2 regions of the Veillonella faecalis genome follow, and region 2 is predicted to be linked to the other one. Evidence: a T-box and tRNA genes for the amino acid it is inferred to sense, from the RefSeq annotation. Region 2 holds a T-box; the other holds one or more tRNA genes.
What was found. A T-box is a leader RNA that pairs with one kind of tRNA and senses whether it is charged. The one in region 2 lies ahead of cysS (cysteine--tRNA ligase), so its partner is inferred to be a tRNA-Cys.

Region 1 (15,378 bases), 200 kb from region 2:
CATAGCTTGTTGGCGTTCAACTAAGTATTCACGAACACCTTTATAAGAGGCAATAGTCGATACATTCTCATTGATTTGTTGTTGTCGAATTAGATCTGTCACGTCTTGACCTTTTACAAATACTTTACAAGCATTTGCAGTAGGCTCTAGTGTTAAATCTAATGTAGGAAGTAAAGCCTCTACATCATTTTGATTCTTAACATCTACATGGCTATCAAGAACCGCCCATGTTACACCTCGATACATAGCGCCTGTATCGATATATAAATAACCCAATTCATTGGCCACTACTTTTGAAATACTACTTTTACCAGCCCCTGCAGGACCATCAATAGCAATGGCAATTTTTTTTGTATTCATAATAACCTCTATTCTTCGTCACCATGTACAGCATGCATGGCCGCCACATAACCAGTAGAAAACGCAGCTTGTAAATTATAGCCGCCCGTAAAGGCATCAATATCCAGAACCTCACCAGCACCATATAAGCCTTTTACCAATTTAGACTCCATAGTTTTAGGACTAAACTCTTTTAACGAAATACCACCGGCTGTAACAATTGCTTCTGCCACAGGGCGTAACTCCTTTACAGTTAATGTCATATGTTGTAATACATGACATAAACGCATACGTTCTTCTTTTGTAATTTGATTAATTGGTTTGCTTGGATCTAATTCAGCAAGGTTTATCACAATGGGAATCAGATTGACAGGTAACAAATCTTTCATCCCATTAGCTAATTGTTTTTTTGAATATAAATCAAAATCCTTCTGTAAGCGTTTGTCTAAAACTTCTGCAGTTAATGCAGGCTTCAGATTTATTTCAATAGTGATTTGTGGATTTTTCTTACGCAACAATTTGCCTACTGTATGACTTAAAGACAAGATTGTAGGACCCGTAAGACCGAAATGAGTGAACATCATTTCCCCAAATTGTTTCGCTTGTACCTTATTTTTAGAAATAACGGATACCTCAACATTACGAAGACTAAGCCCCATAATATCTTTTACCCAAGAATCCCCTGTTACAATTGGTACCAATGATGGTCTTATATCTGTAATGGTATGACCAACTTTTTTAGCTAAAGCATATCCATCACCAGTAGAACCAGTTAACGGATAAGAGGCACCACCTGTACAGATGATAGCGGCATCACAAGCATATTGTTCCTTATCTGTTGTAACTCCTACAACACGACCATCCTCAACAGTAATAGATGTAACAGGTTCATTTAAATGAACTTGTACTTTATACTTTTTAAGGATTTTCATGAATATATTGCGTACTTCTAAAGCAGAATCAGATTCTGGGAATACACGTCCCCCTCGTTCAACCTTAGTTTTTAAGCCCCAACTATGTAATAATTCAAGCAAGTCTTCATTACTAAAGCGTTCATAAGCGCCATATAGGAACTTACCATTACCAGGCGTATTTTTAATGAACTCGGTCATATCTGCACTATTTGTAATATTACAGCGACCTTTACCTGTAATGCCCATCTTCTTACCAACCATATTCATTTTTTCTAGTAAGATGACACGTGCCCCTTCACGACCAGCTATAACAGCTGACATAAGACCTGCTGCACCACCGCCTATGACTACAATTTGTTTCATTCCTTACCTGCTCCTAACGCTTTTAGGGCTTTTACTTCACGAATTGTAAGCTGACGAGAACCACCACGTTTAACACCACCTAAGGTAAGCCCAGCATAGGCAATTCGTTTTAAGTTATGAATACGGTACCCAAAGTGTTCAAACATACGACGAACTTGTCGATTACGACCCTCATGGATTGTAATTTCTACTTCATGAACACCATTATGATCATCAAAACCGAGATCTACAATTGTTGCAGGAGCTGTTATACCATCTTCCAGTTCAACACCATTGGCAATAACCTGTAAATCTTCATCACGAACACGGCCCTTAATACGCACTTCATATGTTTTTTCTACGCCCTTAGACGGATGAGTTAAGTTTTGCGCCAACTCACCATCATTGGTCAACAACAATAAGCCTTCTGTATATAAGTCAAGGCGACCTATTGGATAGATTCGTTTTGATTCATTATTAATATAATCTAAAACAGTTTCACGGCCTTGAGGATCAGACACAGATGTAATAACCCCTTTTGGTTTATTTAACAAGTAATAAACTGGTTTCTCTTGAGCTAATAATTGACCATTAACCTTAACTTTATCCTTTTGAGGATCAATTTTCACACCTAATTCAGTGATTCTACGACCATTAACCTGAACTTTTCCTTCTGTAATCAATTCTTCTGCCTTGCGTCGTGATGCTACACCACAACTAGCAATAAATTTTTGTAATCGTTCCATATTATCCTTCTGTTTCTGAAACTTCTTGATGTAAAGCTTCAATAGATTCTACGCCAGCACTCCTTAAAAACTCGTCAGTTGTTCCGTAAAGAATAGGTCTTCCTACAGTATCTTTATGACCTAGTTCCGCAATAAGAGATCGAGTGAGTAATTGTTTAATAATCTTATCACTATTTACACCGCGGATTTCTTCAATTTCAGCTTTAGTTATAGGTTGTTTATAGGCTATGACAGCTAATGTTTCCATCGCTGCATTAGATAATTTATCTTCTCTCTTACGGATATGACCTACATAGTCAGCACTTTCCATGGCACTAACTAACTCAATACCTGCTCCAGATACTCTCAAACGGATGCCGCGATTTTGCTCATCTAGTTCCCGTTGTAATGTATCTATATAATCTTGTACTTCTTCTTTTGAAAGTTCAAATACTTCTTCAAGCATTTCTATTGATATAGGTTTTGCCGCTGAGAACAACACGGCCTCTAAATGCATTGTTGGTAAGCTCATATAGCCCCCTTTCTATACGGTACCTTCTAAGGCTGCAGTGAATATAATATCATTCTCTTCATAGCGCATTTCCATAACTTGTTGCTTCAACAATTCTAAAACAGCCATAAAGATTGTTACCATACCACTTTTTGTTTCAATTGCTATTAATAATTCCCTAAAATATAAACTTTCACCACGTCGTACTCGACTAGATAAAGACAAAATCATATCCTCTAGACTATAACTATCTTTTTCAACCTTGACCTCGCGAATAGGCTCCTCTTCAGGTAATTCCTTAGCGCGTTTTATGGTCTGATAAAAAATCTCATATAATCGGGAAAGTTCTAAATTATATACATTATCTAACCCAAGTACGCTTGTTTCTTCAGGTCTACTAAATATATTGGCGGATACAGCCGTACGTTCCATCAGTATAGCTGTAAAATCTTTGATTTTTTTAAACTCTACTAATTTAGCTACCAATTCATCACGTGGATCTTCAGCATCCTCTGGCTCAGGTTCAGCTTTAGGTAATAGCATACGCGATTTAATCTGTAACAAAGTAGAAGCCATTACAAGAAACTCACTACTATAATGAATATCAAAGTGATTCCAATTATCTAAATATTCCAAGTATTGACTCGTAATTTCAACGATAGGAATATCGGTGATTTCTATTTTATGTTTTTCAATAAGATGCAAAAGCAAGTCCAAAGGACCTTCAAAAACATCCAACTTGTAATTATAATCTCCCATAAACCCCAATCCTTAGAAAATATACTTTAACTATATAATTATAAAGCATTTATAGTAGTACTTTCAAATAATTGTTTTTTTTACAGTCATCTGCTATCTTTATTATAGTAATTATTATATATTATAGAAATAAATTATTGTGTATTCCTTCAAGAGGGGATTTATTATGTCATCTAGTTTAAAGCAAATTGGGAGAAACCCCATCTTTCGCTTTGGTATCATTGGTATTGCTTTATATATAGCTCTATTTTTCATCTATGAACCTATTACACTAGGTCTAGATGTTGAAGATATAACGATTTTAGCAGTACCAACAATTGTAGGTACTTTTTTATTTCAATATTTTATGGGATGTACCGTTTTTCATAGACCATTTTTGGGATATGGCTTAGTCGGTATTCTTTGGGCCCTTACATTCCCACTTCTGTTCCACTGGTCCTATGTAAAACCTTTATATTTTTATGAATTTGCTAATGATTTTTTATTTGGCTTATTAATCTTTATGGGTTTATCGGGGATTCAATTTTTACTGAACCAAACGAATCGTCTCCATAAAACTACATCATTAATCATGGCAATTATTACCATGATATTGAGCCTTATCCCATTCTTACAAATAGGATACTATCTAACTACATGGCATTGTTTAACGCCAGCTAGTTTACTAGCAGTATACATGACAAATCCTGAAGAAGCATTTGGTTTCTTAAAAAATGCTGCTGGTATTCCTGGTCTTATCGCTGTTGGTATTGGCCTTGTAATATGGACCTATCTGCTCTATTGGTCTAATCTAGGAATGAAAGCGGTAGTAAACTTAAATACTACACGACCAATGCGCTCCACATTGCTCATTGTATCCATAGTAGCATTCTTAGTATACGTACCATTCTTCTTATTCCCGAAAACATGTATTGTAGCAAACTGGATTGCAGCTGGCGACTATGTAAAACAAATGCAACAATATAATGATAACCATCATTTAGTATTCGATTCCTTCAATTTGGATACAAAGGAAACCTCTGCTAATAAAACACCAGGGACTATCATATTAGTCATCGGTGAATCTAGTTCTCGTGATTATATGAAGGTATATAATCCAAACTTCCCTTATGATGATACGCCATGGCAAGGTACTATGCGTGCAGATAATAAAGATTTTGTCTTCTTTGATAACGCATATTCATCGTATGTACAAACAGTACCTACCCTCGAACGTGCTCTATCTGAACGTAATCAATATGATGATAAACCGTTCCTTGATTCTGCAAATATTTTAGATGTTGCTAAAAAAGCAGGATATACTACTTCTTGGTTTAGTAACCAAGGTGTATTTGGCGAATATGATACAGCTATTTCATTAATGGCTAAAACAGCAGATACCACTAAATGGTCACATGAATCCTATGCTTTCTCTGATCGCTATGATGAATCACTCTTACCATTATTACAGTCTGTTGATCCAAGTAAAAATAACTTCATCGTCATTCATATCATGGGTAGTCATATTTACTACAATGACCGTTATCCACATGAATTTAGTAAATGGAAACAAGGTCCATATCCAGATGGCCAAGAAGCATATGCTAATAGCCAATTATATACAGACTGGTTATTACAACAGATTTATACTTATGGTAAGGAAAAATTAAACTTGCAAGCCATGGTGTATTTCTCTGACCATGGTGAAAGCCTGGATAAATCTCATAATCCAGATACATTTGACTTTGTTATGACTCATATTCCATTCTGGATATATTTATCACCTCAATATCGTGCTGAGTATCCTCAAACAGCAGAAGAACTTTCTAAACACGAACATCAATACTTTACAAATGATTTGCTATATGACACATTGATTGGTCTTATGCACGCACCTAATCAACGGTATGATGTAACAAGAGACTTTAGTAATGGTAAGTATCGATTCAATTTACACAACCTAACTACCTTACTAGGGGAACAACCATTAACTAATGATCCTGTAAACGCAGGAAAATAAACTTTAACATTTCTAGTAATATAAAAATTTTATTATGTTAGTATAATGTAGTTTAGGTTTAATGTAGTTTAGGTTTCACTAACACGAAAAAAAGAGATGAGTTAAAAACTCATCTCTTTTTTTGTTCCATTAATAGGTCAATATCTTCTTCCGTATAAACCTCTATATTATTCATTAATAAGGCCTCTACAGTACATCCGTGCCCCTCTCGCAGGGTTTTACTAAAGGTACCATCATAAATACGCTTATAACCGCAACTAGGACTTTTTGCTTTCATTAGAGCCTGCTTACATCCCTGTTGCATTGCTATATGCAATGCAATTTGAGCCCCTTTATAAAATTCTGTGGTTACATCAGTTCCATTAGCCGTACATACACGTTTACCTTGTCGTTCCGCAGGGTCTCGAGGTATGGTAAGACCACCTAATACTTCTGGACATACGGATACCAGATCAAAAGTATCCTTTAACAGTGGTAACTGTTCTATAAGATTATCTTTTCCATCATAACGACAGGATACGCCACATAGACATTCACTAATTAATAATTTTGCTTTATTATTCATAACTTTATTAAACATAGATAATCGTATTTGAAATATGCCATTCTAATAACAAACGCACTCTCATATTTTTAAATTATACACATTTAAAATCTAGATTTACATAAGAAAAAAGACTAACCGAAGTTAGTCTTAATTGGTGCCGAGGACCGGAATCGAACCGGTACGGTTGTTTCCAACCGACGGATTTTAAGTCCGTTGCGTCTGCCTGTTCCGCCACCCCGGCATGGGTAACGATTGTGGAGGCGGCACCCAGAATCGAACTGGGGAATAAAGGTTTTGCAGACCTCTGCCTTACCGCTTGGCTATGCCGCCATATAAAATTGGAGCGGGAAACGAGATTCGAACTCGCGACCCCCGCCTTGGCAAGGCGGTGCTCTACCGCTGAGCTATTCCCGCATGTACATGGTGCCTCAGGACAGAATCGAACTGTCGACACACGGATTTTCAGTCCGTTGCTCTACCAACTGAGCTACCGAGGCATGAATGGCGACCCCGATCAGATTTGAACTGACGATCTTCGCCGTGACAGGGCGACATGTTAACCGCTACACCACGGGGCCGTATCCAAAGTACTTGCTTAGTATATCGGTTATCAGGACTTTTGTCAACACTATCCTACAATATTTTTGATGAATTCTTCTTCATCTTTTAATGTTGTAGATTCTTTATGTCCTGGTTCGACAATTAAATCCTTTGACAACGTTAATATATGCTTCAAACTAATGATTAAATCATGGGGATTACTCTTATAGTTGTCGGTATTTCCTACATTTTGTTTGAATAAAGTGTCTCCAGAAAATAGATGTCCACCAATCTCCAAACAAACTGAGCCAGCACTATGACCTGGTGTATGATGTACCATTATTTTAAAAGGCCCTACTTCTAATTTACCGGCCACTAAATCTTTACAATTCGTGTACATCTTCTTTTTATATACACTAGGTCTACGTCGGATTAGTTGTAATAACTCTTGATCCAAAGGATGTAAATAAGCAGGAATATTATAATACTCACAAACCTCATCAAGAGCCGATACATGATCACAATGACCATGTGTTAATAATACTGCTATAGGCTCAGAATCTCCTACCATTTCAATTATATGCTTACTATGAAACCCGGGATCAATAATAAGAGATTTTCCATCTTTAATTAATACATAACAATTTGCTTTATAAAGCCCTAGAGGGCGTTTTATAATATTCATATTATTCGCCCTCCTATAGGATACGATACCGTTTAGTAGATTGTTTTTTTATAAAATACCCTTCCCAGAATTGAGGATGAAGCATAACAAGAATTGTAAATAATTCCAAACGACCTAATAACATGTCTGCCATTGCTACGCATTTAGCACCATCAGACATACTACCAAAGGCATCTGTAGGCCCAAAACCACCAAATCCAATGCCTACATTACTAAGAAAAGCTGTTATAATTTGCATCGCATCATAAGTAGACATTCCAGAACAAGTCATAAGGAAAACAGATATAACGTAAATCATTAAATATAAAAATAAAAATTGCTGTGCCATCTGTATCCATTTAGTAGGCATCGGTTTACCATTAATGCGCACGACTTGTACCATCTCAGGATGAATTGATTTTCTTAAATAAATAATGCTGCTCTTAATTAGAATAATGAGGCGAATAATTTTTACGCCCCCTGTTGTAGAACCACTACAACCACCAAAAAATGATGAAATAAATAACATCATCTGTGCCGCGGCTGGCCATAAATCATAATCGCTTACAGCAAATCCACTACCAGTTTGAATCGATACATAATTAAAGGAAACATCTCTAAAGATTTGAATTGGATCATTAATATTTGATTGTACTGCCATCGAAATTGATATTATAGCAATTCCAATAAAAATAACTAGCCAATACATACGTGTTTCAAAATCATCAATCAAAACACGAATGCCTCTTTGCAGTGCATTATAATATACTGCAAAATTACCACCAGCAAGTATCATGAAAAATATAAATACAAAACAGATATAGTTGCTTTGTTCATAAATAAATGTACCTGCAGATGTAGGTGCAAAACCACCTGTAGCAATAATGGAAAATGCATAATTTAATGCATCAAAAGGCTCTATACCACCAGCCCATAGCATAACGAAACAAATGGCGGTAAAAGCAACATATAAACGCCAAAGTTTAGAGGCCATTGATTGAATACGGGGCATAACAACACCAGGTTTTGGTACCGATGCTTCTGCATTAAACATATGAGCTGCATCTGCACCTAAGTTCTTTAAGAACGATAAGATAAGGACAATAATCCCCATCCCACCAATCCAGTGCATTAGTCCACGCCATAAAACATATGTCTTAGGTAAATCATCTACGCTATTAATAATTGTAGCACCAGTTGCTGTAATCCCTGATGTAGCTTCAAATAGAGCATCAAATACATTAGTTAATATACCACTGAGAATAAATGGTAAGGAACCTAAGATAATAGTTAATATCCATGTAGCTGATACAACTAAAAACCCATCACGAAGACTAAAGCTTTGAGTTTCATGACCATAATAGGATAAAAGTCCACCTAAGCCAAATGAAATACCAGTAGTAACCAAAAACGACCAATATGCAGTTTCAAATACAATACCATATATAAAAGGAATTAATGTAAAAATCCCAAAGATATATAATAATCGCCCCACTAAGGACATGACAATTTGAATGCGCATAGTCCCTCCATACTAAGTAAGATATTTAAGTAATTTACTTACAGATTCAGGTAACGCAAATAGAACAATGTGATCTCCATCTAAGATTTCAGTATTACCACGTGGTACGATAGCTTCATCACCACGTAAAATTACACCAACTAACGCCTTCCCTGGTAAACGGATGTCCTTTAATTGTTTACCAGCCACAGGTGATTCACTTGTAATGGCAACCTCTATAGATTCCGCTTTTCCACCTTCAAAGGTCGAAATAGATAAAACACCTTCTCCACTACGCACGAAACGTAAAATTTGACTCGCTGTAAATAAACGTGGCGAGAATACGACATCAATCCCCACTTGTTCCATAAGCATAATGTATTCAGGTCGACCTACGCGCACAACTGTCTTTGGTATGCCCATATGCTTGCCTACAAGAGCAACGAGCAAGTTGAGCTTATCATCATCTGTAACAGCAATTATAACATCACTATCTGCAATTTCTTCTGCTTCTAAAAGGTCAAAGTCTGTAGCATCTCCATTGATAACCATGGACTTATCCACAAGATTAGCAAGTTTTTCACAGCGGTTAAAATCTTTTTCAATGACCTTAACAGAGAATCCAGCTTGTTCTAAAAGAACTGTTAGATTTCTACCTAATAGACCAGCCCCAATGATAACAGCCCGTTTATAAAATGTAGTGTGATTATGGAACCAAAGATTTTCCACTTCTTCAACAGACTCTTTTAAGCCTAAGAAGAATACACTGTCATCAACTTGTAGAATACTTTCACCATGGGGAATAATCATTTCACCATAACGTAAAACCCCTACTAGTAAAACACCTTCAGGGAATTTAATTTCTTTTAAAGGTTGACCTATTAATGGAATATCATCTGTAATCTTAAATTCCATAAGGCGTACAGTACCTTGGCCAAAATCTTCTACATCAATAGCTGATGGAGTCTCTAGAATTTGTAAAAGCTCTTGAGCCGTAACCATTTCAGGATTGATAAATAAATCGACCCCTAATTTAGCACGCATCTCATCATCCATATGTTCTGCTACGGTATTATCTCGCACACGAGCAATCGTTGTAGGAACACCTGTAATTTTAGCTACAGAACAAGATAACATATTTACTTCATCAGAATCGGTAACAGCAATAAACATTCCTACATCATCCATACCGATTTCGTTGAGCAATTGTATATCACTGCCATTTCCTTGAACAAGGCTAACATCTAGTGTATTTTCAAGATTTTGTATACGTTCTGGAGAACGATCAATTACATATACATCATGATTATCTTGTATCAAGCGTTGTGCCAAGGAATAGCCAACCTTACCAGCACCTACAATGACAATTTTCATCGCCTTTATTCCTCTTCTTGTGATTCATTACCAACAGGAGGTGTCCATTGACGTCCTGTTTCAGTTAACAATGTCCAACCATTATCTTGAACAATTTTTTTCTCTTTCATCAAATGCCCTAAAGCACGCTTAAAGGCAGCTTTACTGATATTAAATTTATCTTTAATCAACATCGCAGAAGACTCATCGCTATATGGCATCTTGCCTCCACGATTAAGAAGGTACTCCATTATAATGTCTCCATCAGAAATGAGTGCCTTTTCCTTAGTGGGACGCATCGATACATTGACACGCCCATCTTCACGTTTAAAGGTAACACGACCTTCAACCATTTCTCCTACATTTAATTTTCTAGTCATCTCAGAACGATGTAAAAAAGCAATCCATCGTTCAGGAGTGATGAAGAATGCCCCATCACTAGTCAAGTTGTAGATAGCGCCTTTAACAAGTTGTCCTACTTTAGCATCTGTAGCAGCCTTAGATGCGCGACGCATTTCGTCATCAACATCCATAGATACCGCAAAACGACCAGATTTATCTGTATAGAGACGAACCCAAACTTTTTCGCCCACTTGAGGACGACCACGCATTTCTGCGTGAGGCATGAAGATACCACGCTCAGTACCAACCTCTACGAAACAGCCAAAGTTTGTAGTATTGATTACCTCAACATACCCAATTTGCCCTACCTTCATCGCTGGTAAACGCATAGAAGCAGTCAAACGACCCTTTGGATCGCGATATAAAAATACCTCTACTTCATCACCAATGGCAACAGGAGATGTTTGTTGATCCTTATGGAGCAAAATATCATCATTTGTATTGCCAGTTTGACCATCTAGAAAAGCCCCTTGATCACTAGTACGCAATACTTTTAATGTGGCAATTGTATTTTCCAACAATTCTGTAGCCATACTATACTCCTTCAAATGGAACTCGAACTGCATCATTCCATAATTCTTCTAAACCGTAGAATTCTCGCAACTCATCACCACCAAAGACATGACAAATAATATCGCCAAAATCAAGTAAAATCCATTCACCTTCGCGATAACCTTCTCTATGATTTACTGTCATGCCCAATTCTGCAGCTTTATCTTCCATTTCATCAGCAATACTCTGAGACTGCTTAATATTATTTGCACTAGCAATTAGGAAGTAATCCCCTAACATAGATACGCCTTCTAAATCGAGAATTTCGATATCTCTGCCTTTTTTATCAAAAGCAGCTTGTGCTAATTGTAATACGATTTGTTTAACTTCTTCTTTATTTTTCATACTATTCCCCTTTTAACGTTTATTAGTACTCTCATCACCCGGTTCTGATGGCTTTGTGATAGTACCGCCATTATGTTCTGATTCAGGTGCAACCTTAGCTGTGCTATTGGTTGGAGCTGTAACAAATTGTGTCATTTCATTGGCTGGTAGATTTCCCATCGTAATGCCTACTAATCGTTGTGCTTCAGTTGGATTTACCTTCCAATATGTCATATCGCCAACTAACTCTTTTTCACCAGGAAGAATATAGAAATGAATCTCTTCCTTATTAATTTTGCTAGCATTATACACAAGCTTAATGGCATCTAATGTAGAAATATTACTATCATAATGATCCCAAATTCTCCAAATATGCCATGCATTTGTTAAGAAGAACGAATTATGCTCTTCTTCTACCCAAAGTTTCAAAAATCTTTCTTGTCGTTGTACACGTGTAAATGTATCGTGTTTTGGATCAGAATACCGTAAATAGGATAAAGCCTTATCACTATCTAATGTTTGATATCCTCGTTGCAAATCAATATCTTTATTTCCCTCTGCATCTACGTGTTCCATAGTCTGTTCTACATAGATTTGTTGATTTCCTAATACATCGTTAGTCTTTTTGAAAGCATTTTGATTAACTACAACATAATATGGTATAGAAATATGGAACATATCTTCAATGACAGCCTTTGTTAGATCAATACCACCTTTTTCATAGATGCTATTGAGCATACTTGCATCTGTCTGATCTCTATTATCAATTTTACTATTACTAGGAATGCCAATAACATCCATTGTTTTTTGATCTAAATTAATGGATAACAAGAATAGACTATCACTTTGACTAGGATTATTATCATCAGTACCGACAACAAGAATGTATAATGGTTTATCTAACCCTTTTTGTTCTACAGATACAGTATTACCATCTTGTTTATTTCCATTATCTACAGCTGTATCAGTTGTCTCAGTAGTACCTGTAACAGCTCTATACACATAAGATACCCCAGTATACAAACCATAGCCTATACCCCCAAGTAGGGCAAGTACTACAATAACAGCTACTATAAATCTAGGCCATTTAACAGATGACTTTTGTTGACGTCTTCTTCTACGACGGCGAGCTCTTGCTCGTTCACGTTCTTCCATATATAAACTCCATTATTTACAAGATTGTAACACATCATTACGACCAAGAATGGTCAACGGATAAATCGATAAATTTTGCTCTATAAGATGAATAATAGTATTATCAAAACCAAGCAATACAGCCTTATCTAAATCTAGTTCTGAAACGTTACGCAACTCATCCACACCGGGAAAATTTCGATTAGGCTCAATATAGTCTGCTAAAAATATCACCTTATCTAGCGTAGACATATGTACCTTTCCAGTCGTATGAACTCGAATGGCTTCTAAAACCTCATCATCAGATATAGAAAACTCTTTTTTTGCTCGAATCATACCAGCTAAACCATGTAAAAGATTGCCATTACTTAATAATTCTTGATCAGCATCATAAGATTCACTTTTCACAAGATCTTGCATATCCTGTAAAGGCAATTCTTTAGCGCAATCATGTAGTAATGCAGCTAATCTAGCCTTTTCAACATCAACGCCATAAAGCTTAGCTAAATGAGTAGCCGATTCCACAACGCCAAGAGTATGCTTAAATCGTTTCTTGCTCAGCCATTGACTCACTCTAAGTTGTATTTCATCAAATGATAACATCCTTTATTCCTTCCCATAAATATGGTGTTCCTCAATATATTCCACCACACATTTTGGCAACATATATCGAACTGTTTTACCAGAGCGTAGACGTTCTCGTAAATACGTAGCAGATAATTTCATCTCAGGAACCTCCATAAGATGTATTTTTTCACGTGCTTTAGGGCCTAAAATCGTTAATGTTTCGTCAATTGCACTTGATCCATCAGGTCTTGTAGCGCCAATAAAGTGGACCTCATCTAATAATTCCTCAATAAACTTCCACGTTGGTAATGCACGAATTGTATCAGTACCAGCGATAAAGTAAAATTCAACATTTGGTCCATAAAGGACCTTAAAATGTTGAATAGTATCAACTGTATACGAAGGGCCTTCTCGACGCATCTCTACATCAGAAATCTCAAAATTAGGATTATCTGATACGGCTGCTGCCGTCATAGCATATCGATGACGACTATCTATTACATCATGTTGTTTGTGAGGTGGAACCTTGGCAGGTACAAAAATTACCTTTTCTAGGTTAAAGCTTTCACAAGCCACCTCAGCAATCATTAGATGCCCTAAATGGATAGGATTAAATGTTCCACCTATGATTCCTATACGACGTTTCTCTACCATAATAATGCCACACCCTTAATGACAATGACACTGATAACGATAAACAAGAGCAATGCCTTTCCATAGGATATCCATTCGTATCGACCTTTTGGAGTCTGAATATATCTGTAGTATGCCCTTATTAAGTAATATACGGTCTTCACTTTCGAACTTGGCCTTCTCCAAATACAAAGTATTTATATGATGTTAGTGCTTGTAATCCCATTGGTCCGCGAGCATGAAGCTTTTGGGTACTAATACCAATTTCCGCACCAAAACCAAATTCAAAACCATCAGTAAAACGAGTTGATGCATTGTGATAAACTGTAGAACAATCTACTAAGTTCATAAATACTTTTGCACGCATTGGTTCATCTGTTACTATAGCTTCTGAATGATGTGTAGAATATAAATTCACATGATCGATTGCTTCCTCAAGAGTATCAACAATACGTACATTTAAGTCCATATCATTATATTCTGTATTGAAAGAATCATCTGTTAAAGGAATTGTATTACCCATATATTGAGCTACAGCATTATCGCCGTGAATTCGTACCCCATATTCTTGTAACGCCACATCAAGACGAGGTAAAAACTCAGCAGCTACAGCTTGATGTACTAATAGAGTCTCCATAGAGTTACATACAGATGGACGCTGTACCTTTGCATTAATAGCAATTTCTAACGCCATATCTAGATTGGCATATTCATCGACAAAGGTATGACATACACCACTCCCCGTTTCAATTACAGGAATACTACTTTCATTAACAACACGGCGAATGAGTCCTGCTCCACCACGTGGAATAACAACATCAATATATTCACGTTGTTGCAGTAATACGCCAACCATCTCTCGCTCTAGAACCTCCACGAGTTGAATCGCATCTGGCGTAATTCCAAGAGTTTCTAGGGTATTGCGCATAATAGACACAATGATTTGGTTGGTATGGAAGGCTTCCTTACCACCGCGTAATATCGTAGCATTTGCAGTTTTTAAACAGAGGACCCCTGCATCAATTGTTACATTTGGACGAGCTTCAAATATAATGCCAATAACACCAAAAGGTACTGCTCTTTTTTCTATAGTCAAGCCATTAGGACGTGTAATCGTTTCCATAACAGATCCCACAGGGCTTTCAAGAGTTACGACTTGACGAACACCTTCTGCCATTTGAGCAATACGATTAGGTGTTAATGTTAATCGATCAATCATGGTTTGTGGCACATTATAATCGCCAGATTTGTCTAAATCTAACTTATTGGCAGCCATGATTTCATCAGTTTGTGCTTCTACTGCATCTGCAATTGCCAATAATGCAGAATCTAAAGTGTGTTGATCAATTTGAGCCAATTCAAAGGATGCCGCTTTAGCTCTTTGACCCATATCTTTACAAATTTCTTCATACTGGTTCATAGGATATCCTCAATGTAATAAAACTAGATTATTACGATGTACTGCTTCATCATAGGTTGTATTAATTCCTAAAATTTTAGCTATATCATTTGTATTATGACCTTTAATGGCCTTCATATCTTCGATGCCATAGTTAATAAGACCTCGACCGA
Region 2 (15,378 bases):
AATAAAATATTAACCTTAAAAAGGCTAGAGGAATTTCCTCTAGCCTTTTTGTATCTATCTAATAAAAGGACTAACCAATAAGGTTAGTCCTTTGTATTATTTTTTTAGACCGCTTTTTTTAGCTAATGTTTTGATAACCTTAGCACTTTGTTTTTTCAATTTGCCGCCTGTTTGTTTGAGTTGAATACGTGTACGAGAAACACGACCAAGTGTAGTAATCTTTGTTTTGCGACGTGGCTTCATATCGCGTTCGTTACCAAAGTCGCCACGTTGTACACTTGTTGCTTTTACCTTTTCTGCTCTGAAAGATTTACGCAACGCTTTCATAATTAATGTGAGCGGTAAGGATTGCTCAAAAGAATACAAATCAACAGCCACATAGCCTAGAGCAGGATACGTGTGCAACGTAAAGTGAAAGCCTGGTGCAACAGATAGGAGGGCGATCTCCTCGTCCATAACTTGACAACTGATTTCATCAACATCAAGGTCAGCTAAATCAAATGCGGTTGCTACACTTTCTTGTACAGCTGTAGCGGATGAGATTGCATCTTCATCGCAGGAATATAAATCAATTAACAGTTCTTGTCCTAATGCTTCTGCCATAACAACACCTTCTTTCATAAAAATATATCTCATTTATTATACCTATAATTTAAGATTAAGTCCAATTATAGGGGGATGTATTAAAAGGTCAAATGTATAGTATAGAAATTTGACCTTTATATTGACTAAAGTCAAAAAGTCAAATATAATAGATATATGTAAAAAGCAAATAGTCAAAATATATATTAAATAAAATGTTAAAGAGGTGTTTTTTATGAGTATGATAGCTGATAAAATAGAAAAGTTTATATTGGATCGTATGCGTGAAGAACAAGAGAAATTAATTTTAAAGCGTAACGAATTAGCTGATGAGTTAGATTGTGCACCTTCGCAAATTAGTTATGTTTTAAGTACGCGATTTTCCAATGAGCGTGGGTTTGATGTGGAATCAAGACGTGGATTAGGTGGATATATTCGAATCACAAAATTAAATCCAGAAAGTTCTGATTCTCTACCAGCTGTAACAACCTATCGTATTTATGAAGGTCAAAATACAGTGGATCGTTTAATTGATATAAAAGATGTAGACCAATCATTATTTCAATTACTACAAGCAGAAAAAATTACTCGTCGTGAGGCTCAATTGATGCATAATTCTTTTGCTACATTGATTGAAAATACGGATATTGAACATCGAAATAATGCAATTCGTGAGCTATACGCAACAATGGTGGATACACTACGGAAGGAGTGATGATCAGTGATATGTGATCATTGCCATAAAAATGAAGCTACTATCCATATGACAAATATTGTAAATAATCAGAAAACGGAACAACATTTGTGCAATACTTGTGCTACAGCACTACAACAAGAGGGAAAATTATCTCCCTATAGTTCCTTTATGAATGATATGTGGGATGATAGCTTTTTTACCAATGATTTCTTTAAAAATATGGTCTATCCTGATAATTTATTAAAATCTCATCAATCTAAACGGTGTCCTCAATGTGGTATTACTTATGATGAGTTTAATCGGGGAGGCAAGTTTGGTTGTGATACATGCTATGAAACCTTTGCTAGTGAAATAAAACCGTTATTACAACGTTTACAAGGTAGTTCTGAATATGAAGGGTCAGTTCCTAGTCATGGTAATAATGTGTTTAAAGCTAAGTATGAAGTTAAACAATTGCGCAATCAATTAGAGATGGCAATTCAAGCAGAGAAATTTGAAGATGCAGCTATCTTAAGAGATAAAATAAAAGAATTGGAAGCCATCATTGGTGGCAATAAAGAATAGGAGGTTCTTATTATGTTAGATACTATATTAGACTCTCCTTTAAGTTCATGGCTACAACTCGATACGGACGCAACGGATCATATTGTGATTTCTAGTCGGATTCGATTAGCAAGAAACTTTGATGGTGTGCTTTTTACAAATCGAAATGATATGTCGTCATTAGAAAAAGTAAATTCTTTTTCTAGAAGTTTGCTTAAACCCCTAAAAGACGTAGATGGACATCAATATTCTAATATTAACTTAGAGCAATTAAGTGAACGTGATCGGGCTATATTAGTGGAAAAACATTTGATGAGCCCTGCTTTAGAGGAAAAACTACCGTACCGCAACTTAGTGTTTTCTGACGATGCATCAATTGTGATTATGGTAAATGAAGAAGATCATTTGCGAATTCAATCTATGGTTTCTGGATTGAGATTAGAAGTAGCTTATGAACGTGTATTAAAAATCGACAAGGCTATTGAAGCAAAATATGCATATGCCTTTGATGAACGATTTGGTTATTTAACGGCTTGTCCAACTAATGTCGGTACAGGTTTACGAGCATCTGTAATGTTACATTTACCAGCCTTGACTATATCTGGAAAAATTACACGCCTCATTCGTAGTATCATTCAGTTGGGCTACTCTGTGCGTGGATTATATGGTGAAGGTTCAGAAGCATTAGGAAATATATATCAAATTTCTAACCAACGTACCATGGGTACTAGTGAAAAAGATACAATAGAACAATTAACAAAGATTGTAGAAGGGATTATTGCAGAAGAGCGAAAATCTCGTCAGTTATTATTACATAATGATAAAGAAGGTTTAGAAGATGTGTTATGGCGCTCCTATGGAGTTCTACAGAATGCACGCCGTGTAAATGGTAAAGAGGCTTTAACAAAGCTTAGTGATATCCAGTTAGGCGTTGACTTAAATATTTTACCTCAATGGGGTAAGGATTCCTTTAATGAGCTGATTGCTATAACTAGACCTAATTTCCTTTCAAAGTATGCAGGAAATGATAATCTAACAGATATCGAGCGTGATAGCTATCGGGCAAAGGTAATCCGTCAAAAGCTTTCACATTAATAGCTATTCCAATGGTATAGCCTACCATTGTTTACATATATTTGAAGAGAAATAATTACAATTTACATAGATAGATGAGGTGATAGTATGATGCAACGATTTACAGATGATGCACAGCGTGTTCTTTCCTTTGCTCAAGAAGCCGCATTGGAGTTGGGACATGACTATGTAGGCACTGAACATGTACTCATCGGCCTGACAAAGGTTAAAAATGGTGTTGCTGCTAAGGCCTTAGAAGAGCTTAATATTGTTACAGAAGATATTTTTGAAGCTGTAGAAGAGCAAGTGGGCCGCGGTAATAAAAAAGCAACATCTATATATATGACGCCACGTGTTAAGAATGTACTTGAGTTAGCTGTTCAAGTAGCTAATCGCATGAATCATAATTACGTTGGTACTGAGCATATTCTACTTGGTTTACTCAGCGACGGCGGTGGTGTTGCAGTTGGGATTTTACGGGCTATGAATATTCGTACCGACGATATAGTTGAAGCGATCCGTCATATTCTTGGCTCTAGTACTAATGGTAATCATAGTGGTCAAGAAGGAGCGAATAACAATGGCGACTTAGGTGAATTAACTGATTTTGCTACGGACTTAAATGAGTCTGCAAAACAAGGTAAAATTGATCCTGTTATTGGTCGCGATACTGAAATTCAACGAGTTATTCAAATACTTAGTCGTAGAACTAAAAATAATCCCGTTCTCATTGGTGAACCTGGTGTAGGTAAGACGGCCATTGCTGAAGGCTTGGCGCAACGTATCGTCAACGGGAATGTGCCAGAAATTTTGCGTAATAAACGCATTATTTCCCTTAGCATTAGCTCTATGTTAGCTGGTGCAAAATACCGTGGCGAATTTGAAGAGCGTTTAAAAAAAGCGATTGATGAAGTTCAACAACATGATGATATGATTATCTTCATTGATGAAATTCACACATTAGTTGGAGCAGGTGCCACTGAAGGCGCTATGGATGCGGCAAATATCTTGAAACCAGCTTTGGCACGTGGTGAATTCCAAGTTATTGGCGCTACGACACTTGATGAATATAAAAAGCATATTGAAAAAGATGCTGCTTTAGAGCGTCGTTTCCAACCTGTTCAAGTAGGAGAACCTAATGAAGAGGATGCTCTTGAAATCTTGAGCGGCTTACGAGATCGTTATGAGGCCTTCCATAAGGCTAAAATTACAGATGAAGCATTAAAAGCTGCTGTTACTTTATCTAGTAGATATATTACAGATCGATTTTTGCCGGATAAAGCTATCGATGTGGTTGATGAGGCTGCATCTAAGGTTCGTATGAAGGTATTTTCGGCAGCACCAGATGTTAAAGCTTTAGAAGACAGACTCAATACGGTTAAGAAGGAAAAAGAAGCGGCTGTCACATCACAAGATTTTGAAAAGGCAGCTAAACTTCGTGATGAAGAGCAAGCTCTAGTTAAAGAAATTGATGATAAAAAAACTGTAGCTAAAGAAGAAAGTGATCAAAAATTAATAGTTACAGAGGAAGATATCGCTGCCGTTGTAGCTCAGTGGACTGGTATTCCTGTAACTAAAATCGCAGAAGAAGAATCAGAAACCTTGCTTCATTTAGAAGATGAATTACATAAACGTGTCATCGGTCAAGATGATGCTGTTACAGCTGTAGCAAAAGCTGTGCGCCGTGCAAGGGCTGGATTAAAGGATCCAAAACGTCCAATTGGTTCCTTCTTGTTCCTTGGACCAACAGGAGTTGGTAAAACTGAGCTAGCAAGAGCACTTGCATCCTCCTTGTTCGGCGATGAATCTGCTATGATTCGACTTGATATGTCTGAATATATGGAAAAACATACTGTTTCTCGTTTAGTTGGAGCACCTCCAGGATATGTAGGCTATGAAGAGGGAGGCCAATTGACTGATGCAGTTCGACGTAAACCATATAGCGTTATTTTACTTGACGAAGTAGAAAAGGCTCATGCAGATTTCTTTAATATCCTATTACAAGTTCTTGATGATGGCCGCCTTACAGATAGTCAGGGGAGAACCGTAGACTTCAGAAATACAGTTATCATCATGACTAGTAACTTAGGTGCTAAAGCATTACATAAGAACTCTACAGAATTAGGTTTCTTGGCACCGAAAAAAGCAGAATCTTATTCTAATGATTCTAAAAGAATAGATTTTAAAGAGGCTAAGAAATCTGTTCTGGATGCAGTAAAACGTCACTTCAGACCAGAGTTTTTAAATCGCATTGATGAGATGATTGTATTCCATCCATTAACTGAAGAGGACTTAACAAAAATTGTAACAATTTTGATGAGTGATGTAATAAAACGTCTTGGAGAACGTGATTTACATTTAGAAATTACACCTGAGGCTATGAAATTGCTCGTTAAAGAAGGTTCCGATTTTACTATGGGTGCTCGGCCTTTAAAACGCGCTATTCAACGCTTAATTGAGGACCCTGTATCCGATCTTATTTTGAAAGGAGAGGCGATAGCAGGAAAAACTATTAAAGCTAATGCAAAGGATAACGATATTGTTGTAACGATTTAATATAAATACAAAATTAATAGTTAATGACTACCTTTCATATAAATTATATGGCTTAAATGGTATACTATAGAATAATGATAGTAACCATGTAGTAAAATTATGCATAAAAGGTCATGAATGGTTATCATTCATGGCCTTTTTATCTTTTATAACAGTTTTGAGGTATTATGGCAAAAGCAAAATCAGTATTCTTCTGTCAAAATTGTGGAGCGGAGTCTTCTAAGTGGATGGGGCGTTGTCCACAATGTGGTGAATGGAATACATTAGTTGAAGAGATTATTAAAGAAACTAAACATAGCCGCACACCTTCACGAGGTGTGGGAAATCAAACAACAAAACCAACAGCTTTACCAGATATTGAAATTTCATCTATCGCTCGTGTCTCTACAACCTTTGGTGAAATCGACCGCGTATTAGGTGGTGGGATTGTTCCTGGGGCCCTTATGCTCTTAGGTGGTGATCCTGGTATAGGCAAGTCTACACTACTTCTTCAAGTATCCCAAAAGGTGGCTGATACGGTAGGTACTGTACTATATGCATCTGGAGAAGAGTCTCAATTACAGCTTAAGCTTCGGGCAGAACGACTTCATATTAATAGTGAGCGACTACAAGTTATTGCTGATACAGATTTAGATCATATCTTAGAGCAAGCTGATGCAATGACGCCTTCTTTGTTAGTTATCGACTCTATTCAAACCATGTATACCGGAGATATCGATGCTGCTCCAGGTAGTGTTAGCCAAGTGCGAGAATGTACATCGCGCCTCCTTCGCTTCTGTAAAGAACGAAATATTCCAACGGTAATCATTGGACATGTTACTAAGGAAGGCAATATTGCGGGTCCTCGTATGTTAGAACATATGGTGGATGTAGTGCTTTATTTTGAAGGCGAACGGTCTTACCAATTCCGTATTTTGCGTTCAATTAAGAATCGTTTTGGATCTACATCTGAAACAGGTATTTTTGCCATGGTTGAGGAAGGGTTACAAGAGTTATCTAACCCATCAGCTTCCTTATTGGCAGAACGATCTGATGAGGAAAGCGGCAGCGCCGTTATGATTTATCTTGAAGGGGTTCGTCCTATCCTTGTAGAGGTACAAAGCCTTGTTGTTACGACTGCTTTTGGTATGCCTAGAAGAACCGCAATCGGTTATGACCTTAATCGTTTAATAGTGCTTTTGGCAGTATTAGAAAAACGTTGTGGTTTTACATTAGGTAATAAGGACGTGTACGTTAACGTTATTGGTGGTCTTAAGGTAAATGAACCAGCTTGTGACTTGTCTATGGCTGTTGCTATCGTATCTAATTTAAAAAATCGCATTGTTCCTACCGATATGGTCATTTTAGGTGAAGTAGGACTCACTGGTAATGTTCGTAGCATTCCACGTATTGAACAGCGTATCAATGAAGCGAAGAAATTAGGTTTTAAAAAGTTTATTATCCCTGAAGGCAATTATAAGCAAATCAAGGATAATGATAGTTCTATCAAGATTAGAGGCGTTAAATCTATTCAAGAGGCAATGCAGTTGGTATTTTCTTAATTAGGAGGTGATGTAATGATTTATCGGATATTGCGCTATGTAATAGCCATTCTTGTGGGCACAGCGGCCTATGTTGGAATGGATAGCTTAGCACCTATTATCGACCCATATTTGGTCTCTCAATTTGAGTCTTTTGGGGATATGTCATTGACTATTGCACGTATTTCAGTATTAATTTTTGGTACTTTATTAGGCGTTATTATTGGGTATTTAATTTCTTCATTTATTTTAAAGCAAGGCTTAGTCATTGCTAAACGTTTAGAACGCATTCTTACTCATATTCCAAATCAAGAATTGATTGCAGGCACCATCGGTTTATTATTCGGTCTTATTATTGCAAATTTAATTGGTGTTGCATTTCATCAAGTACCTATTATAGGACCTTATATTCCTATTATATTGAGTGCTATCTTTGGATATAGTGGCCTTAAAATTATGGCTCGTAAAGGCCCTGAAATATACTATAACTATGTACAACAATGGGGCGGAGCTGGCACTAAAAAAACAAGTCGTTTTAAAATGTTCTCTACTCATAAATCTGATAAAACTACGAGCACACCAAAACTACTAGATACATCTGTTATTATTGATGGACGTATTAAGGAACTATGTAATACAGGATTTATTGAAGGCCCTCTAATGGTTCCCCTTTTTGTATTGAATGAGTTACAAATTATTTCTGACTCTGCTGATGCTACAAAACGAAATCGCGGTCGTCGTGGCCTCGATATTTTGAAAGAGATGCAAGATGCTAACAAGGTAGCCATTGAAGTGGTAGAAGATGATTATGATGATCTTACAGAAGTAGATTCTAAATTAATGCGGCTTGCTTTGGATAAGCAGTGGAAGTTGATGACTAATGACTTCAACTTAAATAAGGTGGCTCGAGTGCAAGGCATTGAGGTGCTTAATCTGAATGAACTCGCCAATGTACTGAAACCAGCCCTCATTGCAGGCGAATGGATTCGCGTGCAAATTATGAAAGAAGGTAAGGAAGTACACCAAGGTGTTGCTTATCTCGATGATGGTACCATGATTGTTGTTGAAGATGGTAAACCTTATGTGGGTCAAACCGTAGAGGTAATGGTTACATCCATATTACAAACTAGTGCTGGTCGCATGATCTTTGCTCGTGTAGATGGAGGACAAAATGGACAAGGTAATTAGTTGTATTGTTCTCGCCGCTGGTGCTGGGCGCCGCATGGGATATAAAGAAAATAAGATATTTATTCCTTTAGGTCGATTCTCTATTATTCAGCGTACACTACAAAATGTAGCAAATCTTGAAGGGTTGAATGAAATTATTCTTGTTGTAGCCGATGGTGAACAAGAGTATATGACAAAACATATTCAAGAGTTGGATTTGGCTGTTCCTGTACATATCATACTGGGTGGAAAAGAACGGCAAGATTCTGTAGCCTGTGGCCTTAAGGCTGTATCAGAAGAAACCAATATAGTTCTTGTTCATGATGGGGCGCGACCTTTGGCTTCTACTAATATGTTTAGTGATGTAGCTGAGGCGGCTAATCTCTATGGTGCAGCTACTGTAGGTGTTCCGGCTACAGATACCATTAAACGAGTTGATACGGACCATAATGTTCTAGAAACATTACAGCGCAGTGAGCTATACCAAATTCAAACGCCACAAGGCTTTCAAAAAGAATTATTTGTGGAGGCTCACCAAACGGCATATGAAACAAAGTATCTTGGTACTGATGATGTATCACTAGTTGAGTATGTAGGTAAGCCTGTACATATAGTTGAAGGGAATTATTGTAATATTAAAGTGACAACACCAAATGATATTGCAGTAGCTAAGCGATATTTAGGAATTGAGGATACACGTATGCGCGTTGGATTTGGTTATGATATTCATCAATTAAAAGCAGGTCGCCCATGTATTCTTGGCGGTGTTCATATCGAATCTGAACTCGGCCCTGATGGTCATTCCGATGCGGATGTTCTCATTCATGCATTGATGGATGCTATGCTAGGTGCTGCAGGTTTGCGAGATATTGGATATTATTTCCCGCCTGAAGATGACCAGTATAAAGGGATTTCTAGCATGCTTTTACTAGAAAAGGTTAATTCCTTATTGAAAGAACGTGGGTTACAAGCCTATAATATAGATATTATGGTTATTTCAGAGACACCTAAGTTAAAGCCACACATCGACACGATGAAGGCTAACTTACAATCTGTTTTAGAAATACCATTAGAACGTATTAGTATTAAAGCGACAACAAATGAAATGCTAGGTGCCATTGGGCGCCGTGAAGGCATTGCTGCACAAGCTGTCGTTTCTGTATATGAAGGAGAGGTATAATCATGAGTTCCATGAAAGTTCGTTTTGCTCCAAGCCCTACGGGTCCATTCCACATTGGTGGTGCTCGTTCTGCTTTGTTTAACTGGTTGTTAGCACGTAAAGAAAAAGGCACATTTGTATTGCGTATTGAAGATACAGATTTGGCTCGTTCTACCCGTGAAAGTGAAGAAAATATCAAAGCTTCCTTGCAATGGCTTGGCATGAACTGGGATGAAGGCATTGATGTAGGTGGCGATAATGGTCCTTACCGTCAAACAGAACGTCTTGACTTATATAAAGAAGTAACACAACGTTTGTTGGACGAAGGCAAAGCATATGAATGTTATTGTACACCTGAAGAATTAGATGCTGTTCGCCAAGAACAAATGGATCGTGGTGAAACACCTAAATATAATGGCCATTGCCAACATTTAGATGAAGAAACAAAGGCTAAATATATTGCAGAAGGTCGTAAACCAACCATTCGTTTACGCGTCCCTTTGAATAAAACATATGCTTTCGATGATATGGTACGTGGTCATGTATCCTTTGAATCCAATGGTGTAGGTGACTTTGTAATCGTAAAATCTGATGGTATTCCTGTATATAACTTTGCCGTAGTAATGGATGACCATATGATGGGTATTACTCACGTTATTCGTGCAGAAGAACATTTATCTAATACTCCACGTCAAATGGCTATTTATGAAGCACTAGGCTGGGAAATACCTAAGTTTGGTCACATTTCCTTGATTCTTGGCAAAGATTACAAAAAAATGTCCAAACGCCATGGTGCTACATCTGTTGAACAATACAAACAATTGGGCTATTTGCCAGAAGCACTTGTAAACTTCTTGGCGCTTCTTGGTTGGGCTCCAGAAGGGGAAGAAGAATTTTTCACACAAGATGAATTGATTCAAGCCTTCTCCATGGATCGCGTAGCTAAAAATCCTGCTGTATTCGATATTGATAAATTGAACCATATCAACTTCCACTACATGAAAAACTTGAGCGATGAAGAGTTATTCCATCTTTGCTTACCTCATTTGAAAGAGGTTGGTTTGGCTCCAGATAGCTTAAATCAAGCGGATATTGATTGGTTGACATTGTTATGCTCTACATTCCGCGATCATATTAGCTATGGCGCGCAAATTAAGGATCATGTAGGCATGTTCATGGGCGAAACAGTATTCCTTGAAGAAGGTCACGAAGAGGAATTGCGTGCTGTATTGAATGAAGAAACAGCACCAACAGTTCTTGGTGCATTCCGTAAAGCATTGGCAGAACTTGATGAAATTACACCTGACGTTGTAAAAGCAACGATTAAAGCTGTTATGAAAGAAACTGCTTTGAAGGGGAAATTCGTATTCATGCCAATCCGTGTGGCTTTAACAGGTCAAATGCATGGTCCAGATTTGAATAATATTGTTACATTACTTGGTAAAGAAAAATGCTTACATCGTTTAGATAATGTCAGTGCTTTAACAAAATAGTAACATAAGTTAATTTAAAAGCTCTCATAGCTATGGTTATGAGAGCTTTTTTTATGTATATTGAGATTATTCAATAGAAATGCTATAATAATCGGCGTCTTTTATTTTATTTATTATGAAAGTGAGTGCTTTTATGAGTATTATTCGTTCTCTTAACCACTTATTCAATAGCTATCTTTCATGGATAGTACTATTGATGGCAGTGTTAGCGTATTTATTACCAACTGTATTTTCTTGGATGACGCCGTACATTGCGTACATGCTACAATTTGTAATGTTTGCCATGGGGTTAACATTAACAGCACAAGTTTTCCTTGATGTATTTAAGCAACCGATGAAGGTTATCCTCGTATCTGTTATCCAATTCTTATGGATGCCATTGGCAGGTTTCTTGGTGGCTCTTATCTTTAATTTCCCTCCAGAAATTGGTATCGGCTTCATCTTGTTAGGTGCTTGCCCTGGTGGTACAGCTTCTAATGTTATGACATTCCTTGCGAATGGTAATGTTCCTTTATCTGTATCTGCAACGACTGTTTCTACATTATTGGCTCCAATTTTAACACCTTTATTTGTTGTACTCTATGCAGGTGCTACATCTTCCATTGAAATTCAATTCATGCCGATGTTTATTTCTATCGTAAAAATCGTATTGGTACCAATTATCTTAGGTATCGTATTGAATTACTTCATCGGTTCCAAAATCGAACCTGTTAAATCTGTATGTCCTACAATTGCGGCTATTGCAGTATTGTTAATCTTGGCTGCTGTAACTGCAGTAAACCAAAAACAAATTGCTGAAACTGGTTTCATCATCTTCGTAGCATGCTTGGTACAAAATGTGAGTGGTTACGTAGTAACTTACTTCATTTGTAAGGCACTTAGCATCGATATTTCATCTCGTCGTGCCATGCAAATTGAAGTGGCAATGCAAAACTCTGCATTATCCGTATCTTTAGCACTTAAACATTTTACTCCTCAAGCGGCAGTAGCAGGTGCAGTGTTCTCCATCATTCATAACTTTACAGGATCTATCTTTGCAGGTATTTGCCGCAAACATGATGATCAAGAAAAATTGGAAAATGCTTAATAGCTAATTCCTCATCCTCATCTTTCAAATTTATATCCGAAATATGCATGTTTAATAGGCTAATTCGATATATTGAGAGATGAGGATTTTCTTGTTCTCATTGACATTCTATAGGATAATTGATACAATATTTCTATATCTGAATATAGATTTAATAGTAAAAGCTGAGACTGAAAGAAGTACTCTACAACTAACTTTTTAGCGAGAACCGATGGTGGGAGGGTTCAAGGATAGGTGGACGAAATGCATTCACGAGCTGACATTCCGATTATAGGTAGGTTTGTCCGGTGACGCGCCGTTATGCGATGAGTGGGTACTACATTGGTACCTAACAGAGTGGAACCGCGGACCATCGTCTCTGTATGAGATGAGGGGTCTTTTTTATTTTATGAAGATGGAGGCATCGGTAACGATGAGAGAAATTACAGTTTATAATACTATGACGCGCCAAAAAGAGGTGTTTAACCCTGTAACACCAGGTGAAGCAAAGATGTACGTATGTGGTGTTACACCATATAACCATCCTCACATTGGCAATGCACGTCCATTTGTAACTTGGGACGTAATTCGTCGCTATATGAAACATGTAGGCTATAAAGTAACATATGTACAAAACTTTACTGATGTGGATGACAAAATCATCAATACATCCAATGGTGAAGGCGTATCTTGGGATACTATTGCAAATCGTTATATCGACAGCTATTTCGAAGTAATGGATGCCCTTGGTGTACAACGTGCTGATATTTATCCACGTGTTTCTACACATATCGAAGATATTATTGCTATGATCTCTACATTGATTGAAAAAGGCTATGCCTATGAACTCGATGGCGATGTATATTATAGCGTTGATAAATTTGAACATTATGGTGAGTTATCTGGTCGTACATTAGATGATATGGAAGCCGGTGCTCGTATCGAAGTTGATGGTCGTAAGAAAAATCCTATGGACTTTGCATTATGGAAATCTGCAAAACCAGGCGAACCATATTGGGAAAGCCCTTGGGGGAATGGCCGTCCAGGTTGGCATATTGAATGTTCTGCCATGAGCCAAAAGTACTTAGGTACAGAATTTGACTTCCATGGTGGTGGTAGTGATTTGATCTTCCCACATCATGAAAATGAAATTGCTCAATCTGAAGGCTGCTCTGGTCAACATCCATCTGTACGCTATTGGTTACACAATGGTTTCATCACTATTAATTCTGAAAAAATGTCTAAATCCTTGAATAACTTCTTCTTGGTAAAAGATATTTTAGAACAATATAGTCCAGATGCATTGCGCTACTTCTTGTTGAGCACACATTATCGCAGTCCATTAGATTTCTCTGATGAACGTTTAGAAGAAGCAAATAAATCCTTAGAACGTTTAAGCACTGCTATTGAAAATCTATTGTACCTTGAAAAATGTGAACCAGGTCCTTGTGATGAGGCTCAACATTTATTAGCAAAAGCTAAAGAGTATGAAGAAGAATTCGAAGCAGCAATGAGTGATGATTTCAATACTGCTTTAGCTACATCTAGCATGTTTGGTCTTGCTAAAGAAATCAACATCTATTACCAAGCTGTGACAGGCCGTGAAGGCGTTGTTTGCCAAGAAGCAATTTCTGAGGTTAAACGTATCTTCAAGTTCATGACAGAGGTTATTGGTATTCTTGAAAAAGCATGGGAAGGCAACACAGGTGCCAATGCTGCTGAATATGAAGAATTAATGCAGGTTATCTTGTCTGTACGTCAAGCGTGTCGTGATCAAAAACAATGGGCACTAGCTGATTGTATCCGCGATCGTTTGGCTGAAATCGGTATTACTATTGAGGATTCTCCTCAAGGTGCACGGTGGAAAAAACGTGAAGTTTAAACAATTTCAATTCTTAAAGAATGAAGCGATAAAAAAGTTGACGGCTCTTGAACAAGAGCCGCTTCGTTTGCGTAAAAGAACTATAGAGGAATGCCTTAGTACAGATGCAGTTATGCTTGCCTATATTGGTGATGCCGTATACTCCATGTATGTCCGTGAACGAGTGGTACAAATGAATATAACGAAGGTGCAAGTGTTGCACACAATTGTTACTGAGTTTATTTGTGCTAAGTCACAAGCGAAGGTATTGCTAGAAATAGAGGATACTTTTACAGAACAAGAACAAGCCATTGCACGCCGTGCTAGAAATAGTAATGTAAATGTACCGAAAAGCAGTTCAGTTCAAGAATATCGTAGTAGTACTGCCTTTGAAGCAGTACTGGGATTTCTTTATGAAACGCGTCAAGATGAGCGATTACAAGATGTTATGAAGCAAGCCTTTTCAATAACTCTACGAGGTATGTAGTATGGATAATTATATTGTAGGTCGCAATGCAGTTAAAGAGGCCCTTAGAAGCGGCCGCTCTATTCAACGCATTATGGTCAGTGAAGATAAGGTTAAAACTGGTCTAGCTGATATTGTTGGTCTTGCTAAATCTCAAGGTATTGAAGTACGTCCAACACCTATTAAACAAATGAATAAATATGATTTAGAGGTACCACATCAAGGTGTTATAGCTCTTGTTTCTGCCGTTCAATTTAAAGAATTAGGTGAAGTGCTACAAGAGACGAATCATGAAGTACCTTTGCTTATTTTGACAGATGGCGTTGAGGATCCTCATAACATGGGGGCTATCATTCGTACGGCTGAATGTGTGGGGGCTACGGCTGTTCTCATTCCTAAGCGACATAATGCCCCTATTAATGCGACAGTTGCTAAAACATCAGCCGGTGCTATTGAACAAATTCCACTAGTGCAGGTTGGAAATGTAGCTCAAACCATCAAACAACTTCAAAAACAAGGCTTTTGGGTTATGGGCGCTCATATGGAAGGGGATCGCACTTTATATGAGGCGGATATGACAATCCCTACTGTTATCGTCATTGGTAACGAAGGAAAGGGCATTAGCCGCGTTGTGAAAGAGGCATGTGATTTCCTCGTTACCATTCCTATGTATGGAAATTTAAATTCTTTGAATGCATCTGTGGCTGCTGCTGTTCTTATGTATGAAGCTGTGCGTCAGCGCCAAGCGAAATAATTATGCTAAAAGATATTTTAATTGTAGATGGATATAATGTGATATTCGCCTGGACTCATCTAAAGAAACTCGCTCATGAATCATTAGAACATGCCCGTATGGAGCTTCGAGATAGATTGTTGAACTACGGAAAATTCAAGGGTTATGAAGTTATCCTTGTGTTTGATGGTAAATATACAAAATCTGGTGGTTCTGTAGAGGCTATTACGAGCGGCTTCCTCGAAGTGTATACTGAGGATGGGGAAACGGCAGATTCCTTTATTGAGCGAGAGGTGTTTTTACGAAAAGGCAAATACACCAATGTATATGTTGTGACCTCTGATGGAGCTGAACAAAATCAAATTCTTGGATCTGGAGGCTTACGAATTCCAGCTCGAGAATTACAAAATATGATTCGTATGGCTAAGGAAGAGGAACGACTACAATACGCTCATGAACAT

Region 1: it has a tRNA-Cys gene. The T-box ahead of cysS (cysteine--tRNA ligase) is inferred to sense a tRNA for this amino acid. The anticodon was not compared.

The regions. Positions count from the first base shown of each region.
Region 1 is NZ_JALBWL010000001.1:589,587-604,964, forward strand. Features, by position in the region: gene cmk ((d)CMP kinase) at 1-360, opposite strand, end outside; gene MOQ65_RS02760 (BaiN/RdsA family NAD(P)/FAD-dependent oxidoreductase) at 369-1,616, opposite strand; gene MOQ65_RS02765 (pseudouridine synthase) at 1,613-2,341, opposite strand; gene scpB (SMC-Scp complex subunit ScpB) at 2,343-2,852, opposite strand; gene MOQ65_RS02775 (segregation and condensation protein A) at 2,865-3,590, opposite strand; gene MOQ65_RS02780 (phosphoethanolamine transferase) at 3,757-5,589, shown strand; gene MOQ65_RS02785 (2-thiouracil desulfurase family protein) at 5,699-6,154, opposite strand; tRNA gene MOQ65_RS02790 (tRNA-Leu) at 6,289-6,377, opposite strand; tRNA gene MOQ65_RS02795 (tRNA-Cys) at 6,392-6,466, opposite strand; tRNA gene MOQ65_RS02800 (tRNA-Gly) at 6,476-6,550, opposite strand; tRNA gene MOQ65_RS02805 (tRNA-Phe) at 6,558-6,633, opposite strand; tRNA gene MOQ65_RS02810 (tRNA-Asp) at 6,639-6,714, opposite strand; gene MOQ65_RS02815 (MBL fold metallo-hydrolase) at 6,765-7,361, opposite strand; gene MOQ65_RS02820 (TrkH family potassium uptake protein) at 7,375-8,862, opposite strand; gene trkA (Trk system potassium transporter TrkA) at 8,875-10,215, opposite strand; gene MOQ65_RS02830 (CvfB family protein) at 10,221-11,129, opposite strand; gene rsfS (ribosome silencing factor) at 11,131-11,493, opposite strand; gene MOQ65_RS02840 (LCP family protein) at 11,506-12,627, opposite strand; gene yqeK (bis(5'-nucleosyl)-tetraphosphatase (symmetrical) YqeK) at 12,640-13,209, opposite strand; gene nadD (nicotinate-nucleotide adenylyltransferase) at 13,213-13,827, opposite strand; gene MOQ65_RS02855 (glutamate-5-semialdehyde dehydrogenase) at 13,967-15,226, opposite strand; gene proB (glutamate 5-kinase) at 15,236-15,378, opposite strand, start outside.
Region 2 is NZ_JALBWL010000001.1:392,678-408,055, forward strand. Features, by position in the region: gene MOQ65_RS01825 (S-adenosylmethionine decarboxylase family protein) at 97-603, opposite strand; gene MOQ65_RS01830 (CtsR family transcriptional regulator) at 818-1,297, shown strand; gene MOQ65_RS01835 (UvrB/UvrC motif-containing protein) at 1,346-1,843, shown strand; gene MOQ65_RS01840 (protein arginine kinase) at 1,856-2,917, shown strand; gene MOQ65_RS01845 (ATP-dependent Clp protease ATP-binding subunit) at 3,005-5,452, shown strand; gene radA (DNA repair protein RadA) at 5,620-6,993, shown strand; gene MOQ65_RS01855 (PIN/TRAM domain-containing protein) at 7,009-8,160, shown strand; gene ispD (2-C-methyl-D-erythritol 4-phosphate cytidylyltransferase) at 8,144-9,319, shown strand; gene gltX (glutamate--tRNA ligase) at 9,322-10,791, shown strand; gene MOQ65_RS01870 (bile acid:sodium symporter family protein) at 10,925-11,878, shown strand; T-box leader at 12,036-12,241, shown strand; gene cysS (cysteine--tRNA ligase) at 12,291-13,739, shown strand; gene MOQ65_RS01880 (Mini-ribonuclease 3) at 13,729-14,205, shown strand; gene rlmB (23S rRNA (guanosine(2251)-2'-O)-methyltransferase RlmB) at 14,207-14,938, shown strand; gene MOQ65_RS01890 (NYN domain-containing protein) at 14,941-15,378, shown strand, end outside.